Regions from separate parts of the Eubacterium sp. AM05-23 genome, predicted to be linked through region 2. Evidence: a T-box and tRNA genes for the amino acid it is inferred to sense, from the RefSeq annotation. Region 2 holds a T-box; the other holds one or more tRNA genes.
The links. A T-box is a leader RNA that pairs with one kind of tRNA and senses whether it is charged. The one in region 2 lies ahead of metG (methionine--tRNA ligase), so its partner is inferred to be a tRNA-Met.
Positions count from the first base shown of each region.

Region 1 (7,617 bases), on a different contig from region 2:
GACTGGGTGGAGGAAATTAATCATTTAACCACGCTCTACATCCCGCCGGATAAAAAGGATTTAAGAAGCTACCAAAAGTTACTTGAAATTATGGAAATTCTTAGAAGTCCGGAGGGATGTCCCTGGGACAGAAAACAAACACACGAGAGTCTCAAAGCATATTTGCTGGAGGAAACTTATGAGGTGATGGACGCCATTGAGACAGACGATACAGAGAATCTCGTAGAGGAATTGGGAGATTTACTTTTTCAGATTGTATTTCACGCGCAGCTTGGCAGAGAAGAAGGCCTTTTTACAATCAATGATGTTCTGGAAGAAATTAACAAAAAGATGGTGCGCCGGCATCCTCATGTTTTTATGACCTCTGAGGAGATTTCAACCGAAAAAGTCCTGACCAATTGGGATGAGATTAAAAAAACGGAAAAACAGACACAAACACTCGCAGATGAAATGGAGCGTATCCCCAAAGCGTTTACTGCATTAATGGAGGCCTGTAAGGTTCAGTCTAAAGCAGCAAAGGTAGGGTTCGATTGGGAAGATCCTTTGGATGCACTCGAGAAAGTTGCCGAAGAAGAACAGGAAGTAAGAGCAGAAATTTTAAGCAAATGTCCAGATAAATTGGAAGAAGAACTGGGAGATCTGCTGTTTGCGGTTGTCAATGTTGTTCGTCTGTCGAAAATTCAACCGGAAATTGCGTTGCGCAAAGCGACCCAAAAGTTTATTATGCGTTTTAAAGAAATGGAAAAAATTACCCTAAATGAACAAAAAAGTATGCTTGATTATGACCTTAATGGCCTTGAACAACTGTGGCAGCTGGTGAAATCCTTAAAAAACTAAGGTTTTTAGCTAAAAATACAGAAAATGCTTGTATTTTTTAGCGAAACGTGATTATAATAATAATCATAAAAATTAAAACATAAAGATCACACTTTACGGAGGGATAAGAATGAACAAATCAGAATTAATTGCCGCTATGGCAGAAAAATCGGGATTATCTAAAAAGGACTCTGAAAAAGCTTTAGGTGCTTTTATGGATACCGTTGTTGACGCCTTAAAGGAAGGCGACAAAGTTGCTCTGGTAGGTTTCGGTACTTTTGATGTTCGTGAAAGAGCTGCTAGAACCGGTTTAAATCCAAGAACCAAAGAACCAATCGAAATTGCTGCTTCAAAAGCTCCAGCATTTAAAGCAGGAAAAGCATTTAAAGATGAATTAAACAAATAATCAAAGGGAGGGCCGGAGCAATATTGCTCCGGCCCTTTTGATTTTTAGAAAGGAAAGACAATGCGAGTTGATAAATTTTTAAAAAACGCCCGTTTAATCAAACGACGTACCGTAGGAAAAGCGGCATGTGATGGCGGGCGGATTACCATCAATGGAAAGGAAGCAAAGCCTGGCAGTCGTTTGAAAGTTGGTGATATTCTTACAATAGCATACGGCGATGGCGAACAGAAAATTGAAGTTTTAGAGCTGTTGGAACACGCACCCAAGGATAAAGCAACAGAAATGTACAGAGAACTTTAGATTAAGATTTGACTGTGTTTTATAGTTTATAATAGCTGAATGAAATGGATTATGTTACAATAAATAAAAAACAGGTGGTGAAAAAACAGTGGCAGAAAAGAAAAAAAATGGCCTTCGAAGGCGCTTTAAGCCTAAAATGGGGACAATTATTGTGACTCTTGCGCTTTTAATCTTTGTTGGCACGCTGTTTGGAACCAACGCCATGAAAATTCATCAGCTTAATGCTCAAAAGGCAGATATTCAATCCAAGCTGGACGAGGCGGAAAAGAAAAGTAAACAGCTGGACGAAGATATTAAACAAATTGGAACAAAAAATTATATAGAACTCATTGCACGAAAATATCTGGGACTTTATTATCCAGACGAAAAGATTGTGGTACCTGTAGAGGGCAAAGACAATAATGGACAGAATAATAATGAGCAGCCGGCAGAGCAGCCGACACCGACAACTGATGAAAGCAGTCAGGATCATGCCAATAGCGATGAGCAGCAAAGTGAGGAAAACGAATGAGTGAATCAAGTGTACCTAAAGAACCCAAAATCAATCGAGCTGTGATTGATATCGGAACAAATTCGACGAGGATGCTGATATTTAGAAAAGATAAAAAAGGTCAGCTCTTTCGTGTTAATAAATCAGTCCGATATACTCGGATGGGCCAGGGGGTTAATAAGACAAAACGCCTTCATCCAGATGCGATCAAGCGAAATATTGAGGCTTTAGAGGAGTATAAAAACATTGCTGAAGATTATGAAGTAAAAGAAATGTTTATTTTTGGTACAAGTGCGCTCCGGGATGCTGAAAATTCTTTGGAATTTATTGATTTAGCTGCGCAAAAACTTGGAATGAAGGTAGAGATTATTTCAGGCGAAAAAGAGGCGGAATATGGCTTTATCGGCGTCTCGCAGTGTTTCGATGAGGGACTGCTTATTTTTGATATTGGGGGCGGCAGCACTGAATTGATTTATGGGCAAGGCCGGAATCTCATAAAAATGAAAAGTCTGGATATCGGGAGTGTCCGTTCTACAGAAGCCTTTATTGAGAATGATCCCCCAAAAGAGGAGGAAGTGAATCGGTTAAACCAAAATGCAGCCGAGGCGCTTGAGAGAGCTCTTGTTGATTATGAAGCGTACAAGCCCTATAAGCTGATTGGCATAGGCGGAACGGCGACAACAGTATCCACAATCAAACAGAAGTTGAAAATTTATGACAGTGAGCAGGTGCATCAGAGTGTTGTTACCAAAACAGAGCTTGAATCCATTATTCGGAATCTTTCATCAAAAACAATTGACGAACGCCGCCAGATCGTTGGACTGGAGGCTAAACGCGCTGATATTATCATCGCTGGTACCAGCATACTCGATAATATTTTGAAAGTTACTGGAAAAGATTCATTTGTTGTTTGTGACTATGACAATCTGGAAGGCGCGGCATACAGCCGTTTTCTCGCGAATAAAAAATAAACAAAAAAAAATTAAAAAAGTGTTGACATTAAGTTTCCCAGGCTGTATAATAACACTTGTCCTCAGAAATGAGGCAGCCACACTGAGTGCCGGAGTGGCGGAACTGGCAGACGCACAGGACTTAAAATCCTGCGATCCTTTTCGATCGTATCGGTTCGATTCCGATCTCCGGCACCACTATTAGTAAGACGCAGTTGCGTCTATTATATTGTCGCGGGGTGGAGCAGCTTGGTAGCTCGTCGGGCTCATAACCCGGAGGTCGTAGGTTCAAATCCTGCCCCCGCAACCAAATTCTTAAATTATGGCGGCGTAGCTCAGTTGGCTAGAGCATACGGTTCATACCCGTAGTGTCAGCGGTTCGACTCCGTTCGCCGCTACCATTAATTTAATAACAAGATGTTAGATTAGTTCCGGCCCCTTGGTCAAGCGGTTAAGACACCGCCCTTTCACGGCGGTTACGGGGGTTCGAATCCCCCAGGGGTCACCATTTTGTTTTGAAAAGTTAATATCTTAATTTTGTACGTGGTCGCTTAGCTCAGCTGGGAGAGCACCTGCCTTACAAGCAGGGGGTCATAGGTTCGAGCCCTATAGCGACCACCATTTTTTTATTCAGAATTAATTGAACTTTGAGATGAGCGTTAAATTATCATGGAAGAAAAGCTTTTACAATACATTTCTGATAACGGACTGATAATGGCCGGCGATCGCATTCTAATCGGAGTATCCGGTGGTGCTGATTCGCTGGCCTTGTTGTATTTTTTGAAAAAGTACCAAGGATTGTTGAATATTGAAATTGCAGCCGCGCATTTAAATCATAAGATCAGGGGAAAAGCGGCAGAGGAGGACCATGCTTTTGTAAAAGAATATTGCATTAAACAGTCCATTTTACTTTATGATAAATCGGTAGAAGTTGTTCGGCTGGCAAAAAAGAATAAAATTTCCCTTGAAGAGGCTGGAAGAGAGGCAAGATATGCTTTTTTTAAAGAACTTCAAAGCTCGAAAGCTTATAATAAACTGGCTTTAGGACATCACCTTAACGACCAGGCAGAAACAGTTTTAATGCGTCTGATTCGTGGCACTGGTATAAAAGGAGCGGCAGGAATGCTTTCAGAAACAAAAGGGGAAAGCAATATAATCCGTCCATTGCTATGTGTGGATAAAGAGACTGTTATTTCTTATTGCCAAAAGAATGGTTTGTCTTATCGAACCGACGATACTAACTTTGAAGCGGATGTCACAAGAAACAAATTAAGATTAGAAATCCTTCCACAGCTTAGGGGGATTAATCCAAGGGTTGAAGAGCATTTAGCAGAATTTGCTTTGCTTGCACATGAGCATGAGCTGTTTTTGCAAAATTCTGTTGCTGAGTTGAGCGTAAATATGATTACAAAAAAAAGTAATCGGGTATATCTTAATTTAGAGATGTGGCGGCAGCAGCTTCCACTTCTTCAAAAAGAACTTTTGCGTCATATGATTTTGCAGCTTAAGGGTAGTTTAAAAGAAATAGAGTACAATCATATCCTATGCGTTAAGCAGCTGCTTTTATCTGAAAAGACGGTCTGGGAGCTTCATTTGCCACATGGCATGCAGGCTGTCAGGCGATACGATCTTTTTTGGATAGAGACAAAAAAAGTGGCTGTTATCCCGAAAATGGGCTGCTATGAATTGCTGCCAGATAAAGCGTATTACTTTGCAAAAGAAGGTTTGTGGATTAAACTGACAGTGGTTCGGGAAGAATCTATAAAAAATTCAAAAGAATTAAAAAATCATAGTGAAAAATATTTTGATTATGGTAAAATAAGAGGAAAGCTTTATTTGAGAAATCGTCGACCAGGTGATTTTTTCAACCCTGTTGGCATCATAGGCAGAAAAAAGATAAAAGATTATTTCATTGATCGAAAGATTGAGCGTGAAAAGCGTGATGCGGTTCCACTGTTAGCAGTAGGGTCAGAGATAATCTGGATTTTGGGATATGCGATTAACCGAAACTATCAGGTAAGCGCTGAGACTAAGAGCGTTCTTAAAGTTCAGTATCAAATAATAGGAGAGAAATTTGGCGTTTGATTTTGATAGAATCTTAATAGAAAAGCATATAATAGAGAAAAGAGTTTCTGAACTTGGAAAAATGATTTCATCTGATTATGCAGATGAAGAACTTTTGGCAATTTGTATCTTGAAGGGAAGTATCTTGTTTTTTGCAGATTTGATAAGATATTTGAGTATTCCTGTCAAAATTGATTTTATCAAGGCATCCAGTTATGGAAAGCGTACCAGCACTTCAGGAAAGGTGAAGATTGACGACCTTTTATCGAATGAGATAAAGGGCCGGAACGTGCTTCTGGTAGAAGATATTGTGGACAGTGGTTTTACCATAAAGCGTATCTTAGATTTTTTTACGGAGCAAGGCGCTTTCGATGTCAGAGTTTGTACTTTGCTTGATAAACCGGACCGGCGAGTGGCGGATGTGGAGCCCGATTATTCAGGTTTTGTTATTCCGGATGAATTTGTTGTCGGGTATGGAATGGATTTTGATCAAAAATATCGAAATTTGCCGTATATTGCTGTTTTGAAAGAAGCAGAAAAATAATATTTGAAATTAGAAACTATTCAATGACTTATTTTATATGAAAGGAGTGATAGAATTTGAATAAATATCTAAAAATGATAGGGTTTTACTTAGTGATTTTGCTGATCATTATCGTGGCGGTTACTTTTTTAAATCCAATGCAGTCTGATGTTAAAACTTTAACATATAGCGAACTGTTAAGTAATTTAGACCAAAAGCAGGTTTCTGAAATAGAGATTAATCAGTCTTCTGTAAAAGGGAAACTTGCGAATGGTGACAGCTTTGAAGCCATTGTGCCTCAATATCTTATTGATGAACAAATCAGCGATTATATTACAGGAAACCCGGATCAGAACATTGAAAAGAATCCGAATATGAATGTGACGGTTGCAAAACCACAGGATTCCTGGTGGATTTCTTTGATTCCTTCAGCAGTTATTATTATCCTGATGGTTGTTTTCTTTATGATGTTTGCAAATCAGTCTGGCGGAGGCGGAGGAAAGGTTATGTCCTTCGGTAAAAGCAAGGCGAGAATGCACACCGATGCAGACAAGAAGGTCACCTTTGCGAATGTAGCGGGAGCAGATGAAGAAAAAGAAGAGTTGGAAGAAATTGTCGATTTTCTAAAATCTCCGGAGCGTTATAACAAGCTTGGTGCGCGTATTCCAAAGGGGGTTCTCTTAGTGGGCCCTCCAGGTACAGGGAAAACACTGCTCGCGCGCGCGGTTGCAGGTGAAGCGGGTGTTCCGTTTTATATCATTTCCGGTTCGGATTTTGTTGAAATGTTTGTAGGGGTTGGTGCTTCACGAGTAAGAGATCTGTTTGAGACAGCAAAGAAAAGCGCTCCCTGTATCATCTTTATTGATGAGATTGACGCAGTTGGCCGTCACAGAGGTGCAGGCCTTGGTGGTGGACACGATGAGCGTGAACAGACCCTTAACCAATTATTGGTTGAAATGGATGGATTTGGCATTAATGAAGGAATTATTGTTATTGCCGCGACAAACCGTCCGGATATCCTCGACCCCGCTTTACTGCGTCCAGGCCGTTTTGACCGTCAGGTGTTAGTCGGTGTGCCGGATGTTAAAGGGCGTGAGGAAATTCTCAAGGTTCATCAGAAGGATAAACCATTGGATTCTTCTGTCGATTTAGGTGTAATTGCCAAGGGGACACCAGGCTTTACCGGAGCTGACCTTGAAAACTTAATGAATGAGGCAGCCCTGTTGACTGCCCGTAAAAAAGCAAAGGTTATTACGATGGTAGAGCTTGAAGAAGCTATTAAACGCGTTATTGCTGGTCCTGAAAAGAAAAGCAAGGTAGTCGTTGAGTCGGACCAGAAAATCACAGCATACCATGAAGCGGGGCATGCCATTGTTATGGAATATCTCCATAACGGTGAAGAAGTTCATGAAATTTCCATTATTCCGCGTGGCATGGCTGCGGGATATACAATTTCGCTTCCAAGTGATGACAGCCAGCATATGAGTAAAGGGAAGCTGATGGATAAAATTGCTGGTCTGCTTGGTGGACGTGCAGCTGAAAAAGTTGCCCTTGACGATATTTGCACAGGTGCTTCCAACGACATTGAGCGCGCTACCAGCATTGCCAGAAAGATGGTTACAGAATGGGGTATGAGTGAACATCTTGGCCCAATGACCTTTGGTCATGACGATGGCGGCGAAGTATTCTTAGGGAGAGATCTTGGGCGTTCGCGTAATTACAGCGAAGAAGTTGCAGCGGTTATTGATAAGGAAATTCGAAATATTGTCGAGACAGCCTTTGAAAGAGCCTGCTTGATTTTAACCGAGAAAAAGGATAAGCTGGTTGAAATTTCAGAACATCTTCTGGAAGTTAACACCATTACAGGTGAAGAATTCAGAGCGATGTACAGCCGTTTGCCTTTAGATGATGGCAAACCTTTGGACGAAGGTAATATCGGCGATCCGGTACCGGAAGTTTAAAAAGTAAATAAACAGAAAAGCCGTTAGCAATAACGGCTTTTTTCGCTAATAGACGACCAAGAAAAGAAGGGAATAATTAAGATGCAAGAACTTAAAGTTGGTATGGA
Region 1 covers NZ_QUDF01000012.1:80,440-88,056, forward strand. The annotation lists gene mazG (nucleoside triphosphate pyrophosphohydrolase) at 1-837, shown strand, start outside; gene DW091_RS15650 (HU family DNA-binding protein) at 947-1,222, shown strand; gene DW091_RS15655 (RNA-binding S4 domain-containing protein) at 1,283-1,522, shown strand; gene DW091_RS15660 (septum formation initiator family protein) at 1,611-2,033, shown strand; gene DW091_RS15665 (Ppx/GppA phosphatase family protein) at 2,030-2,983, shown strand; tRNA gene DW091_RS15670 (tRNA-Leu) at 3,072-3,160, shown strand; tRNA gene DW091_RS15675 (tRNA-Met) at 3,196-3,272, shown strand; tRNA gene DW091_RS15680 (tRNA-Met) at 3,287-3,363, shown strand; tRNA gene DW091_RS15685 (tRNA-Glu) at 3,396-3,470, shown strand; tRNA gene DW091_RS15690 (tRNA-Val) at 3,508-3,583, shown strand; gene tilS (tRNA lysidine(34) synthetase TilS) at 3,632-5,047, shown strand; gene hpt (hypoxanthine phosphoribosyltransferase) at 5,037-5,570, shown strand; gene ftsH (ATP-dependent zinc metalloprotease FtsH) at 5,645-7,510, shown strand; gene DW091_RS15710 (thioesterase family protein) at 7,592-7,617, shown strand, end outside.
Region 1: it encodes a tRNA-Met, which carries the amino acid that the T-box ahead of metG (methionine--tRNA ligase) is inferred to sense. The anticodon was not compared.

Region 2 (7,617 bases):
CTCCAGAAGCACTGGATCAAGATCATCAGCGTTCAGCTGGTAGCCAGCGTGGTTTTGGATGGTCACATCAAAGACAAACAGCGGATTATCCCCCTTGTTCTCATAAAGATCAATGACCTTGTCATAGGTGGCCGCATCGCTGACCCATTTTTCTCTAAGCGTCTGCGATTCCAAAAATTCTTCTTCTGAGAAAAACTGCTGAAAGCCAAAATTCGGATAAACCTTGTCACGGTTCCAGGCGTTCCGCTCTCCGGGATGGATGGCATAGCTGTTGTAGCCCTCATAGTTCAGCGTTGACGTAAGGCTGGGCGCCGGACCCTTAATATACAATTGATAGGGTCTTGCATTTTCCGGCAGATAAGCCGTCGTATTTCCGGTCAGAAAGGCATATTCGGAGTCACAGGTACCTCCACCGAAAACCGACACATAAAGATTCCCTTTAATGGTATTCTCCTGCAGGCTGTCAATAAAGGGCATAACGTCAATATTGGTGGAAAAATCCCCCACGGTCCGCAAATCGCTGAAGGACTCATTCATAATGGCAATGATATTGGGTTTATGATTGTTTTTCACTCCAGGTCCTGCAGCGGCTTTTTCCGTTGTCCCGCCCCGCCCGATGGCCCCGGTGGTCATGGGCTGCTGAACATTTTTGATGCTCTCGCCCAAAAACGCCAGGTCATAGCCCTCGGGTTCCCTGACATGGGAAAGCTTGGCATTGACCGTAAAAGTATAGGGGTAACCGTTAACCGGCATATCCCAGGCATAATAATACCGCTCCACATTGGTCTCAAAAAACAGACCAAAGGTGATGGCCAGTGTTACAAAAGCTGTCAGCCTCAGCTTACGGCTTTTGTATTTATCGTTAATGCTGCCGTTTGCTTTAAAGGCCCAGAACAACAGCGCCGTCAAAACCAGCGCAGCAAGCAAAATGGTGCCGCTGAGCTCAAAATGATAAGCTGAGGCGACCTGGAGTCCTGTCTTTGCTGAGAACAGATCCGTATAGAGCAGCGTATCTCCTCTGAACAGGCGGACAAAGTAGCCAGCCAGTCCAAAAATATACATCAGAATTCCTCCGCCTATCAAAGACGTTCTCATCCGCCCGGTTATAATATATAAAAACACATAGACTGCCATACAGCAGGCCAGATTTAAAAACAAACGGATCCCCTCCGTATCGAAGGGTGCTTCCTGAAAAATCTGGAAGATGGTATAGGAAAAGGCTGAGGACAGGACAAGCAGCAGCACGTTCCACAGAGCTGCCGCCCGTTCCCGGCACGCTATATTTGAAAAGATGGCCAGCCCGATCATAAACACACACAGCCCTGCTGTATTCAGGTAGCCCTCATCAAAGCCCATCATCTGGTAGCAAAGCGCCAGACTCAGGCTCAGCGCTGCCACTGCCGCCAGCGCCGCCAATATTCTTTTTTTACTCGTTGTTAAATTGATTACAGAATCCAAAAAAAACCTCCCGTTCTCTGGATATTATACCATTAAACGGGAGATTTTGTGTCATTTTCAATACAAATTAAGTTTTACTCTTTTAGCTTACTTTACCACCGGCTGGAATCACATCGCCGTCGACCGTCAGAATACTCAGTTTTTTTCCTTTTACAGCGGAAAGAATCATTCCGTTGGACTCCAGTCCGCGCAGCATTACTGGTTTCAGATTTGTACATACAATCACCTTTTTACCCACAAGGTCTTCAGGCTTATAATATTTGGCGATTCCAGAAATAATCTGGCGCTTTTCTGTCCCCAGATCCAGCTGGAATACCAGCAGTCGGTCTGCGTCAGGGTGCTGTTCACAGGAGATAACCTCCGCGACTTTCATCTCAACCTTGGCAAAATCGTCAATGGTGATCAGACCTTCCGGCACCTCGGTTTTTTCTTCCTTCTTCGCCTGTTTTTCCTTTTTAGGCTGCTGCTTTTGCTCTGGTTTTTCCTTCTTTACTTCAATTCTCGGGAAGATCGGTTCACAGCGTTCTACCTGGATGCCGTCCGGATATTTTCCAAAGGACTGGATGCTTTCCCAAGTCCTGAGTTCCTCCGGCACCTTGAGCTCATCGGCGATCTTAACGCCGGTATCCGGCATTGCAGCGCTTACGAGCACAGAAATTATTCTGAGAGACTCTGTCAGATTATACATAACCATTGCCAGCCGGGCTTTCTTTTCAGGATCTTTGATCAAAACCCAGGGCTGTGTCTCATCGATGTATTTATTTGTTCGGGATACCAGCTTCCAGATCGCCTCCAGCGCACGGCTGAAGTCCAGTTTATTCATGTAATCTTCCACAACGCCGGGAGTTTCCACGGCCAAGGCAGCGAGGTCAGCGTCAAAATCACCGCTTTCACGCTCAGCCGGAATCACACCGCCAAAATATTTCACGGTCATGGCCACTGTCCGACTCAGGAGATTACCCAAGTCATTGGCCAGATCAGAATTGATATGGCTGACCAGCAGGTCTTCGTTGTAAATACCGTCTGCACCATAAGTCATTTCACGCAGCACATGATAGCGCAGGGCGTCCACGCCGTATTTTTGGGCCAACTCTACCGGATCAACTACATTGCCCACAGATTTGGACATTTTACCGCCCTTTAACAGAATCCAGCCATGACCGTAGACGCGTTCCGGCAGGGGCAGATCCAGCGCCATGAGGATAATCGGCCAATAAATGGTATGAAAGCGGATAATGTCCTTACCGACCAGATGCACATTTGCTGGCCAGTATTTATCCATGAGCTGAGGCTTGTCATTCATGTAGCCAAGGGCCGAGATATAATTCGGGAGAGCGTCAATCCAGACATATACCACATGCCCCGGGTCAAAGGTTACCGGAACACCCCAGCTGAAGGAGGTTCTGGAAACACAGAGATCCTGAAGGCCGGGCTTGATGAAGTTGTTGATCATCTCGTTCTTCCGGGATTCCGGCTGAATAAAATCCGGATGGTCCTCAATATACTGCAATAAGCGGTCTGCATATTTGGACATTTTAAAGAAATAAGCTTCCTCAGAGGCCTTCTCAACCGGACGTCCGCAATCCGGGCAGTTGCCGTCCACCAGCTGGCTTTCCGTCCAGAAGGACTCGCAGGGCGTGCAGTACCAGCCTTCATATTTTCCCTTGTAGATATCGCCCTGATCATAGAGTTTTTTAAAAATCTGCTGGATGGTTTTCTCGTGTTCCGGATCTGTGGTGCGGATAAACTGGTCATAGTTAATGTTCATCAGCTTCCACAGCTCCTTAATTCTTCCCACTACGTCATCCACATAGGCCTGTGGGGTAACACCCTTTTCCTCGGCAACCTTCTGAATCTTCTGACCATGTTCATCCGTACCGGTTAAAAAATAGGCGTCATAGCCCGTCAGCTTTTTAAAACGGGTCAGGGTATCGGCGGCTACCGTGGTATAGGTATGGCCAATGTGTAAATCTCCGCTTGGATAATAGATCGGAGTTGTGACATAAAAAGTTTTCTTTTCTTCCATCGTATTTCCTCCTAAAAAAATAAAAAATAAAGAGAGCCTCTCCATATAAGGACGAAGCTCTCGTGTTACCACCTTACTTTCCGTCTGTCTCACGGCAGACGGCTCAGCTAATAAACCGGCGGGGTTTATTATTTGTTTTTAACGCTTTCCGCGGCTCTGGCTTAGGCGGCAGCCCTCACCAAAGCTTGCTCAGAGGCCATCTTCCATTCCTTGTCCACAGCCGGCTTTCACCTTTCCCGGCTCTCTGTATGCTTCCTCCGAATGTACTCTTCTCTTCATCGCAGTTTATATTTAATTTATTACTATACTATTATATCCAAATATTTTTAAAATGCAAGCCCTAATCGCTCTGGTTACCGTTTCAGTTCATTATAAATATCCCGCTTGCTCACGCCGCGGTCCCTGGCCACCTGTTTCATGGCTTCCTTTTCGCCCATGCCCTGGTCTTCGTAATGGGCCATGTGATCCTCCAGCGGAAGGGACATCAAATCCTGACCTCCCTCCGTAAACCCATCGCCGCCTTCAATGACCAGCACAAACTCGCCCTTGGGCGGGTTTTCAGAATACCAGTTCAGATGCTCCTGAACTGTACCCATTCGGGTCTCTTCGTATTTTTTTGTTATTTCCCTGGAAATACTCATTTTTCGGTCCGGAATGACCTGAACCATGGCTTCCAGTGTTTTCACCAGTCTGTGGGGCGTTTCGTAGAGAATAACTGTATTTTCAGAAGCGGCTATTTTCTCGATACCCTCGCGGATCTCTTTATTCTGCTTTCCTAAAAAACCCAGAAAGGTAAAAGCCCGGGCGTCAATGCCTGAAAGCACAAGCGCACAAAGCCCTGCGTTTGGTCCAGGCACCACCTCCACCGGAATTCCAGCTTCATTGCACCGGCTGACAATGACTGAGCCAGGGTCAGAGATAATAGGCATTCCCGCATCGCTGACCAGGGCGATATTTTTACCCGCTGTCAAAAACTCCAGCAGCTTTTCACTTCCGCTCTGCTCATTGTGCTGGTGATAGGCCAGCAGATGCTTCTTAAGCTCAAAATGATTGAGAAGCTTGACAGTATGACGGGTATCCTCCGCGGCAATCACATCCACTTCCTCTAAAACCCGAAGGGCCCTCAGCGTAATATCCTCAAGATTCCCGATGGGTGTCCCGACAATATATAATTTTCCCGGCATGGCATTCTCCATTTTTAATCAAACAAATTCCGCGCCACATAGACGCCGTTGACCGACGCCTGCATCAGACCGCGGGTGATGCCGGCGCCGTCGCCCAGCACATACAGGTTTTTAATATTGGTCTGAAACTTTTCGTCCACAGCCACCTTGTTGGAGTAGAACTTGACCTCCACCCCGTAGAGCAGCGTCTCGTCACTGGCCAGACCTGGCGACACATGGTCCAGCGCCTGGATCATTTCATCGATATCCTTCATGATGCGGTATGGCAGAACCAGACAGAGGTCTCCCGGTACAGCGTCCTTGAGGGTCGGACGAATATTGTTGCGGTGAAGCCGTTCCTCGTTGGTTCGCCGGCCTCTTATAAAGTCGCCATAGCGCTGCACCAGAATCTTATTCCCGGTGAGCATGTTTCCAAGGCTGGCGATATGCTTGCCATAAGCGATGGGCGCGTTAAAAGGCTCGGTAAAACCTTTTGAAACCAACAGCGCAAAATTGGTATTATCTGTTTTTAAAGCGTCAGATTTGTAGCTGTGGCCGTTGACCACTGCCAGATTGTCATCATAATACTCGGTTGAAACCACGCCCCCGGGATTTGAGCAGAAGGTCCGCACTGCGTCGTCAAAAGTCGGCGTGTAGTAGACCAGTTTGCCTTCATAAAGGGCGTCGTTGATTTCCTTCATAATTTCATTGCGGGTTTCAAGGCGGATACCGATATCCACCTTGCCCACCGTTGTATCTATGCCATAGGTGTCGCACATGGCTTTAAACCATTCAGACCCATCACGGCCTACACCGGCTAAAATTTTGTCCGCGTAATATTCACAGTCCGCCTGCACGCCAACGGCTGCACTATCCTCCACAATCAGGCTCTTTACCGGATTGCGGAACTTGATTTCTACTCCAAGATCATGGATCAAATGATCCTGGATGCGCTTATAAATGGTGTAGCCAACCTCTGTCCCCATATGGCGTATGGGACATTCAATAAGCTTTAAATTACTCTGAATGGCCTTTGTTCTTATCTCACGAATTTTCTCTGGATTATCAAGACCGTGTACCTTGGGGTCTGCCCCAAAGCGCAGGTAATGCTCATCCACATAGGCGATAAGTTCTTCGGTTTTCTCATAGCCGATATAATCCGGCAGCTCCCCGCCGACATCCGGCGACAGCGAGAGCTTCCCGTCTGAGTAAGCACCGGCTCCGGCAAAACCGGTTGTAATGTTACAGGGCTTACAGCCCACACACACACCGGTCTTACGCTTTGGGCAAATTCGTTTTTCAATGGCGTTGCCCTTTTCCAGCATTAAAATACTGAGCTCAGGCTTTTCTTTTTTTAGCTCAAGCGCAGCAAAAATGCCGGCAGGGCCGGCGCCGATTATGATTACATCATATTTGTTCATATGAAACCCTTCTTACCCTGATCGTCAGGGTAACCTTCAATAAAAAATAATGAAAAATTATTTATTCTTTAGTTTTCCATTCTCCATTCAACCGATAAAGGATCACAGATTCTTCGGAAATCGATCATCCATTATAGGATGATCTCCTCATCATCTGCGTTAGCTTCATTATCGTTCACCCGCTTACGCTCCTGTTCGCTACCAAATTTGCCGATAGCAAATTTGGATTCAGCGTCAGTATCCCGGGTCCTCGTAGAAATCAGGGGCGGGATCATTAAATTTAGTATATTCAGGCAGCCACGCAAGCTTCAGGCGGCCGGTCGGGCCGTTACGCTGTTTAGCGATATCCAGCTCGGCAATGTGTGGCTCAGATTCCTTGTTATAGTAATAATCACGGTATAAAAACATAACCACATCCGCATCCTGCTCAATGGAGCCAGACTCACGGAGGTCGGCGAGCATGGGATGATGGTCTGTCCTCGCATCTGGCGCACGACTGAGCTGTGAGAGACAGATCAGCGGACAGTCCATTTCACGGGCAAGGCCCTTCAGACCTCGAGAGATCTCCGAAATTTCATTCTGCCTGTTTTCCGCCTTTCCCCTGCCGCTCATAAGCTGCAGGTAGTCGATAAGAATCAAGTCCAGTCCTTTTTCTGTCTTGAGGCGGCGGCATTTTGACCTTACCTCTGACAATGTCACCCCCGGAGTATCGTCAATAAAGATATTGGTATTGTATAAATGGCTGTAGCCAAGAGAGATGCTCTCCCAGTCCTCCGGTGAAAGCTCTCCTGTACGGATCTTGTTACTGTCGACCAGAGATTCCGCACAGAGCATACGCTGTACCAGCTGGGCTTTAGACATTTCAAGACTGAAAATAGCGACCGCTGCATTTTCTTTCAGGGCAGCGTTCTGGGCCAGGTTTAAGGCAAAGGCCGTTTTACCCATGGAGGGGCGCGCCGCCACGAAGATCAGGTCAGACCTCTGCAGACCGGAGGTATAAAGATCAAGCTCTGAAAAGCCAGTGGTCAGACCAGTCAGATTACCCTGGTTCTGCTGGATCGTCTCAATCTGCATCAGGGTTTCACCAAGGGTCTCGCTTATGGGCTCAAAATCTCCACGTTTTTTCCCCTGTGAAACCTTAAAAATACTCTGCTCTGCGCTTTCGATGACGGATTCCACATCGTCATACTGGCCGTAGCTTTCATTGAGGATTTCTGTGGCGGTGTCAATCAGGTTTCGTATAACCGATTTTTCCTGAACAATTTTACAGTATTCCTCATAATTCGTGTACATGGGGACCTGGTCAACCAATCCCGCGATATAGGCCGGTCCTCCGATTTCTTCAAGAACGCCCCGGTTTTTAAGCATATTGATCAGGGTTACGGTATCAATGGGCCGTCTTTCATCATGCAGTGCCAGCATACATTCAAATATTCTGGCATTGGCTGTGCTGTAAAAATCATCCGGCGACAGCAGCTCCTCGGCTCTGGCGATATTGGATTCTTCCAGCAAAATCGCTCCGAGCACCGACTGCTCTGCTTCAAGGTTG
Region 2 covers NZ_QUDF01000006.1:204,161-211,777, forward strand. The annotation lists gene DW091_RS10260 (LTA synthase family protein) at 1-1,458, opposite strand, end outside; gene metG (methionine--tRNA ligase) at 1,541-3,484, opposite strand; T-box leader at 3,529-3,772, opposite strand; gene rsmI (16S rRNA (cytidine(1402)-2'-O)-methyltransferase) at 3,838-4,668, opposite strand; gene DW091_RS10275 (FAD-dependent protein) at 4,683-6,068, opposite strand; gene dnaB (replicative DNA helicase) at 6,303-7,617, opposite strand, start outside.